Linked DNA regions of Niabella beijingensis. The protein of the gene in region 1 interacts with the protein of each later gene in a pairwise test. Links are inferred from orthologs where the notes say so. Each region holds a gene or a part of one and is shown in the gene's direction. Other genes may lie near its edges. The genes, in order: ligA and leuS.

The links.
Region 2: the proteins of ligA (region 1) and leuS interact in binary tests that used the Escherichia coli proteins (3 or more experiments, as listed by UniProt). The link is inferred for Niabella beijingensis from one-to-one orthologs.

Annotation. Positions count from the first base shown.
Region 1 is NZ_JAIQDI010000001.1:3,004,147-3,007,414, reverse strand. The notes cover bases 227-3,167. They hold ligA (NAD-dependent DNA ligase LigA), read left to right. Parts: upstream 227-619; coding sequence 620-2,716; downstream 2,717-3,167. Other genes in these bases: K7B07_RS12580 (DUF2461 domain-containing protein), read left to right, coding at 2,860-3,167; K7B07_RS12590 (outer membrane beta-barrel protein), read left to right, coding at 227-535. Outside these bases: more of K7B07_RS12590, read left to right, coding at 1-226; more of K7B07_RS12580, read left to right, coding at 3,168-3,268. UniProt on the Escherichia coli protein: DNA ligase that catalyzes the formation of phosphodiester linkages between 5'-phosphoryl and 3'-hydroxyl groups in double-stranded DNA using NAD as a coenzyme and as the energy source for the reaction.
Region 2 is NZ_JAIQDI010000001.1:2,849,614-2,853,315, reverse strand. What follows is about bases 300-3,674. They hold leuS (leucine--tRNA ligase), read left to right. Parts: upstream 300-600; coding sequence 601-3,474; downstream 3,475-3,674. Other genes in these bases: K7B07_RS11885 (DUF4488 domain-containing protein), read right to left, coding at 3,554-3,674. Outside these bases: K7B07_RS11895 (DUF3098 domain-containing protein), read right to left, coding at 1-224; more of K7B07_RS11885, read right to left, coding at 3,675-3,702.

The DNA of each region.
Region 1 (3,268 bases):
TAACGTCCAGCCGGGATATATCAACGGGCAGCTGTCAACCTCACGCAACAATACGCTCACCAATAACATTACCGTTCAGTACAACCTGATCGATCGCTTCAACATCAGCGTCAGCGAGATCCTTTCTACCAACCGGAATGCCCAATCGAACAGCCAGCTCCCGGTTTCATCCATCCGTAACTACACCACCAATGGCAATATCAATTACTTCATTACAAAATCCATTACCCTGAACACTTCGGTGAATTATCAGACCAATAAGGCGGCCAACCGCGATGCGGCTACTGCTACCATCTGGAATGCCAATGCCATCTACCGCTTTATGCAGCAGAAAGCAGAATTGAAATTGACGGCGTTCGATCTGCTGCGTCAGAACAAGAACATCACCAATTTCCTGGACCGCAACTCTGTGGGCACCACTATCACCAACGGCCTGCAGCAGTATTTTATGATCAGTTTCTCCTATTATCCCCGGAAATTCGGAGGCGGCAACCGGCGTCCTTCTCCGCCGGCAGGGATCATTATCATGAAATAAAAAGTTTTATACCGGCGCATTTTTCGGAGTAACAACCATTCCGTTTCGTTGTTTTTGAATACTTTTAAATCCGAAATTGCATCTATGTATACGAAAAAAGAGATCCTGGAACAGCAGGAACAGACGCGGGCATTTTTAAAAGAGGGCCGTAACCTGCCGGCAACCCCTGAAGAGCTGGAAACCCTGCGGAATGTGTTGCGTTTTCATGAACACCGGTACTATGTTCAGGACGATCCCCTGCTGGCGGACACGGAATACGACCACCTCTTCAAAATGCTGGAAGCGGTTGAAAAGGACCAGCCGGACTGGGTGACCAAGGACTCTCCCACCCAGCGTGTCGGTAAAAGCCTGAACGGAAATTTTGTGACGGTTCAGCACCTGGTACCCATGCTCTCGCTCGACAACTCCTATAACAGTGACGATCTCAAAGACTTCGACCGGAAAGTACTGCAACTATCCAAAAAAACCAGGATCACCTATTGTGTAGAACCCAAATTTGACGGAGGAAGTATTTCCCTGATCTATGAAAATGATCTGCTGACCAGGGGTGCCACCAGGGGAAACGGAGTGGAGGGGGACGACATCACCACCAATATCCGGCAGATCCGAAGTGTGCCGCTATCCGCCGCATTCAGCAGGTATGGCATTCAGCAGATTGAGATAAGAGGTGAGGTACTGATCAATAAAAATAATTTTAAAAAATACAACGACGAACTTACCGAAAAAGGACTGCCCCCCCTGGCAAACCCACGTAACGCGGCCTCCGGCACGCTCCGGATCAAGGACCCGGCAGAAGTGCGGCGGCGGAACCTGGAAGCCTTTGTATATCATATCAGCGACTATACCCTGCTGCCCGGTCATGAACTTCCCGAAGCACTGCAAACCCATGAAGGATCGCTGAAACTGTTATGGGAGCTGGGTTTCAGAAGTCCTGTAAAAGAGCTGAAGACCTTCAACCACATAGAAGATGTTATTGATTACTGTGCCCGGTTTGAGGAAGGCAGGGACACGCTGCCCTATGAGATCGACGGCATGGTAATAAAAGTGAACGATATTGAAGCACAGGAACAGCTGGGTATGACCTCCCATCATCCCCGCTGGGCCATTGCCTTTAAATTCAAGGCCCGCCAGGCCACCAGCAAGCTGCTGGAGGTAAAATTCCAGGTAGGTCGTACGGGATCCATTACACCCGTTGCCAAAATTGAGCCGGTGTTTATCGGCGGTGTTACCGTCAGCTCTATTTCATTGTTCAATGAGGAGGTGATCCGGGAAAAGAATCTGAAAATAGGAGATACCGTTTTAGTGGAACGGGCCGGTGATGTGATCCCCTATATAGTAAAATCGCTGGATGAGTTAAGAAACGGTGATGAAAAGGAAATCACTTTTCCAAAAGAATGCCCCGTTTGCGGCAGCCCGTTGTTTAAAGAAGCAGAAGAAGCGGTCTGGCGCTGCATCAATATCGAGTGCCCCGCACAGGTAGTGGAACGGATGATCCATTTTGTAAGTAAGGATGCCCTTGATATCCGTGGTTTTGGAGAAGCCAACGTCCGCAAGTTCTATGAACTGGGCTGGCTGAAGGATATTCCCGGCATCTACAAACTGGATTATGAAAAACTGGGCACACTGGAAGGATTTGGTAAAAAGTCGATCGACAACCTGCAGCAGGCAATTGAAAAAAGCAGGGAGCAACCCCTGCACCGGATCATTTTCGGGCTGGGCATCCGTTTCGTTGGTGAAACAACTGCAAAAGTGCTGGCCGGCAATGTAAATCACCTGCTCGACTTAAAGGACTTTTCGCAGGAAGCACTGCAGAACCTGGAAGACATCGGCCCCAAGGTAGCCGGCAGTATCGTGCATTTCTTCAGTAATGCTTCCAATATAGAAATGATAAAAGAGCTGGAAACACTTGGTGTACAGCTGACCAATACCCACAAACAGCTGGCTACGGCGGGTGCGCTCGCGGGTCAGACCTTTCTGTTCACCGGTACCCTGCCCACCTTGAAACGCAACGAGGCCGAAGCCATGGCCGAAGCCCAGGGCGGAAAGATCGTAAGTGGTGTAAGCGCCAAGCTAAATTACCTTGTGGTAGGCGAAGACGCCGGAAGTAAACTGGAGAAAGCCAAGAAGATCAATACAGTAAAGATCATTACGGAAGCGGAGTTTTTGAAGATGGTGGAGTAAGCCACAGGAAACGGGCGCCACTAAGACACTATCGCACTAAGAAGCACTAAGATTCTGGGCGCTGTACAGCTCCTTCGTGAGTCTTTGTGGCTTTGTGCCTTGGTGGCAATAGCTTATTTAAGGAATCGCTTAACTTTGCAGCCATGATCCAAAAATCTACGCTCAAGTTCCTGGCAACCCTGAAAAATAATAACAACAAGCCCTGGTTTGATGCCAACCGGAAAGCCTATGAAGCCGCACGGGCGGACTATGCCGGTTTTATCGAAGCGCTTATCGCAGCCTTTGGAAAAAGCGAGCCGTCCATAACGCACCTGACCGCAAAGGACTGCCTGTTCCGGATCAACCGGGATGTACGTTTTTCCAAGGACAAAAGTCCTTACAAATCCAACTTCGGCGCCTATATCAATCCCGAGGGTAAGAAGTCGCTCAAAGCCGGCTACTACCTTCACCTGGAGCCGGGCGGCAGCTTTATTGGTGGCGGGCTCTGGCAGCCGATGCCCGCAGAACTTGCCAAAATACGCCAGGAGATCGATTATAACCTGCCGGAATTTG
Region 2 (3,702 bases), 150 kb from region 1 along the record:
AAAATGGCATAGATCTCAATGGCCAGGCCGATAAAAATAAGTATCGGTGCAACAGTAATGCGGGTAGCACTGTAGACCGCGTTCTTGTCGAACACATGCGGGTCGTCGCTTTTTCCGCCCGACATTAAAAACATACCCAACGCCATTACCACAGCTCCGATAAGCATCCACATATAATTGGACTTTGAAAACATGGAAGGAGTATTGCTGTTTGATGTAGCCATTGTCTGTCGATTTTTGGACTGCAATATAAGTAATTATGAGAAATGGCCCGGTGGGAACAACCAAATGGGGGTACATTTATTCATTTTTTACCAAATACGATCTACAGGTGACCGGTTATACTGCCCGGGCATCGAAGGGCTTCCGCAGACCCTGCCCGCTCAGCGCCGGTTGCACCCAGACCGGTAGCGGATGCCCTGGTGATTGCTTTTATTTGCGGCCACCTGAATCCGGCCACATCATTGTTTTCCTGTAGTCCGCCTTTATCTGCGGATCCGTGGCTTCATTTGCCTTCAAAATACCGCCCGGACCTGCTTTTTTGAGCATACATTGCTTAAATTTGCCCCCCAAGCCAGGTTTCCTGATTTTTTGTTGAAAATGAAGCACAAAAATCCTTTTCAAACGCTAAGGAAGGGACCGGATCAATACAGCATTATGGAGTATAATTTTAACGGAATAGAGAAAAAATGGCAGCGCTACTGGGCTGAGAACAGCACCTACACGGTTTCCAATAAAAGTGATAAACCCAAATATTATGTACTGGATATGTTCCCTTATCCCAGCGGGGCAGGGTTACATGTGGGACACCCCCTGGGCTATATTGCCAGCGATATTTATGCACGGTACAAACGGTTGAAAGGATTTAATGTGCTGCACCCTATGGGATATGACGCCTTTGGCCTTCCGGCCGAACAATATGCCATTGAAAACGGCATTCATCCGGCTGTCTCAACCGAAAAAAATATTACTACTTTCAGAAACCAACTGGATAATATCGGTTTTTGCTTCGACTGGAGCCGGGAGGTGCGCACCAGCGACCCGGGGTATTATAAATGGACCCAATGGATCTTCCTGCAATTGTTTGAAAGCTGGTTCAACCGTAAAACACAGAAAGCAGAAGGCATCCGGCAGCTTGTTGAACTTTTTCAGCAGGAAGGAAACAGGAATCACCCGGTTCCCAACGAAAAATTTCAAATCCCGGGTCTCGGTTCTCAACGGTTCACCGCAGAAGAATGGAATGCGTTTGATGAAACCACCCAACAGGCCTTATTGATGGAATACCGCCTGGCCTACTGCGGTTACGGGGAAGTGAACTGGTGTGAAGCCCTGGGCACCGTTCTGGCAAATGATGAAGTGGTGAATGGTGTAAGTGAACGCGGAGGCTATCCTGTAATAAAAAAGAAACTGCGCCAGTGGTACCTGCGCATTACGGAATATGCGGATCGCCTGCTGGAAGGCCTACAGCAGGTCGACTTCAGCGAAGCAATGAAAGAAATGCAAAGCAACTGGATCGGGAAGTCCAGCGGCGCAGAAATTGATTTTGACATCAAATCCCAGATCTCAGATCTCAAATCTCAAATAAGAGTATACACCACCCGCCCGGATACCATATTTGGTGTGGATTTTATGGTGATCGCGCCGGAGCTGGACCTGGTGGACCAGATAAAAACACCCGGACAGGCCGCGGCGGTAGACGAATACATTGCTTATGTAAAAAGCAGGAGTGAACGGGAACGGATGGCGGAAAAAAAGATCACGGGCGTATTTACAGGCGCTTATGCCATCAATCCCTTCGATGGCCGCGAGATCCCCATCTGGATCAGCGAGTACGTACTGGCCGGCTATGGCACCGGAGCCATCATGGCTGTCCCCTGCGGCGATGAGCGTGATTTTAAGTTCGCCGGGCATTTCAATATCCCTGTCACCAACATCATCGGTGCGCATTTTAATGGCGAAGAAGCAAATCCTACCAAAGATGCCATACTGGAAAACTCCGGTTTTTTGAATGGCGTTCCCATGCGGGAAGCCATGGAAACGGTGATCAAAGCGATCCAAGAAAAAGGGATCGGTACCCGCAAAGTAAATTATAAAATGCGCGATGCTGCTTTCAGTCGCCAGCGTTACTGGGGTGAGCCCTTTCCGATCCAATGGAAAAAAGGTACCGCTTACCCGCTGGACGCAGCTGCATTACCGCTGGAACTGCCACAGGTGGACAGCTACAAACCCGGGCCGGAAGGAGAGGGCCCCCTGGCCAATATCCCCGAATGGGTGGCCCGTGAGCTGGAGACCAATACCATGCCCGGTTATGCCGGATCCAGCTGGTACTTCCTCCGTTACATGGATCCCAAAAACGATCAGGAATTCGCCGGCAGGCAGGCCACCGATTACTGGAACCAGGTAGACCTTTATATCGGCGGTACCGAACATGCTGTGGGGCACCTGCTGTACAGCCGTATGTGGACAAAAGCCCTGTATGATCTCGGGTACATCGGTTTTGACGAACCATTTAAACGCCTGGTGAACCAGGGTATGATCCAGGGAAGCAGCCGCTTTGTATACCGGATCAATGGTACCAATGAGTTTGTCTCGCACGGACTGATTGCCGCTGATGAGACCTATAACGGCCAGGTACTGGATAAGATCCATGTAGACGTGAATTTTGTGGATGGGGTGGAGCTGGATCTTGAGGCTTTTAAGAAATGGAAAAATAATGAGTTTGCAGCCGCAACATTTATCCTGGAAAATGGGAAATACCTCTGCGGCACCGAGACCGAAAAAATGTCCAAAACCAAGTTCAATACCGTGAACCCGGATGACCTGGTGGTAAAATACGGGGCCGATACCTTCCGTATGTACGAAATGTTCCTGGGGCCGGTGGAAATGAGCAAACCCTGGGATACCAAAGGCATTGAAGGGGTGCACCGTTTTCTTAAAAAATTATGGCGGCTTTTCTATAAAGAGCAGGCCGACGGCAGCTTTGCCGCTGTTTGGACAGATGAAGCACCCACCGCCGCCGAACTGAAAGCATTGCACAAAAGCATAAAGAAAATAGAGGACGACAATGAACGTTTTAGTTTTAATACCGGTGTAAGCGCCTTTATGATCCTCGTGAACGAGCTGACAGACCTGAAATGCCATAAAAAACAGGTACTGGAACCCATGCTGATCATGCTTTCCTCTTATGCGCCGCATGTTGCAGAAGAGCTGTGGCAGGCACTGGGCAACCGTTCCAGCATCCTGGACGCCGCCTTTCCCGTATTTGAAGAAAAATACATCCGGGAATCCGATAAGGAATATCCCATTTCCATCAACGGGAAAATGCGTACTACCATGATCCTTTCACTGGAGGCCTCACAGCAGGAAGTGGAACAGCTGGTGCTGGGAAACGAAACCGTACAAAAATGGGTGGAGGGTAAGACACCCAAAAAGATCATCTATGTAAAAAACAAGATGGTGAATATTGTAATCTGATAACAGCCGCGCAAAGACGGATCATTAAAAGCCGAATAAAAGACCCTGCCTTTTATTCGGCTTTTCTGTCTGGTTTCAATCACTGACCGCCAATCAGCTTCAGTTTTTTATATTCCTCGGTGAAGGACTTCCCCTCAACCTTATACGAAAGATGCAGGAGGCTGTCGCCGGCAAGCCGGTATTGTACCAGCTTTTGCGTACCATTCTGTTCGCCGAAAGAAGAGCGGA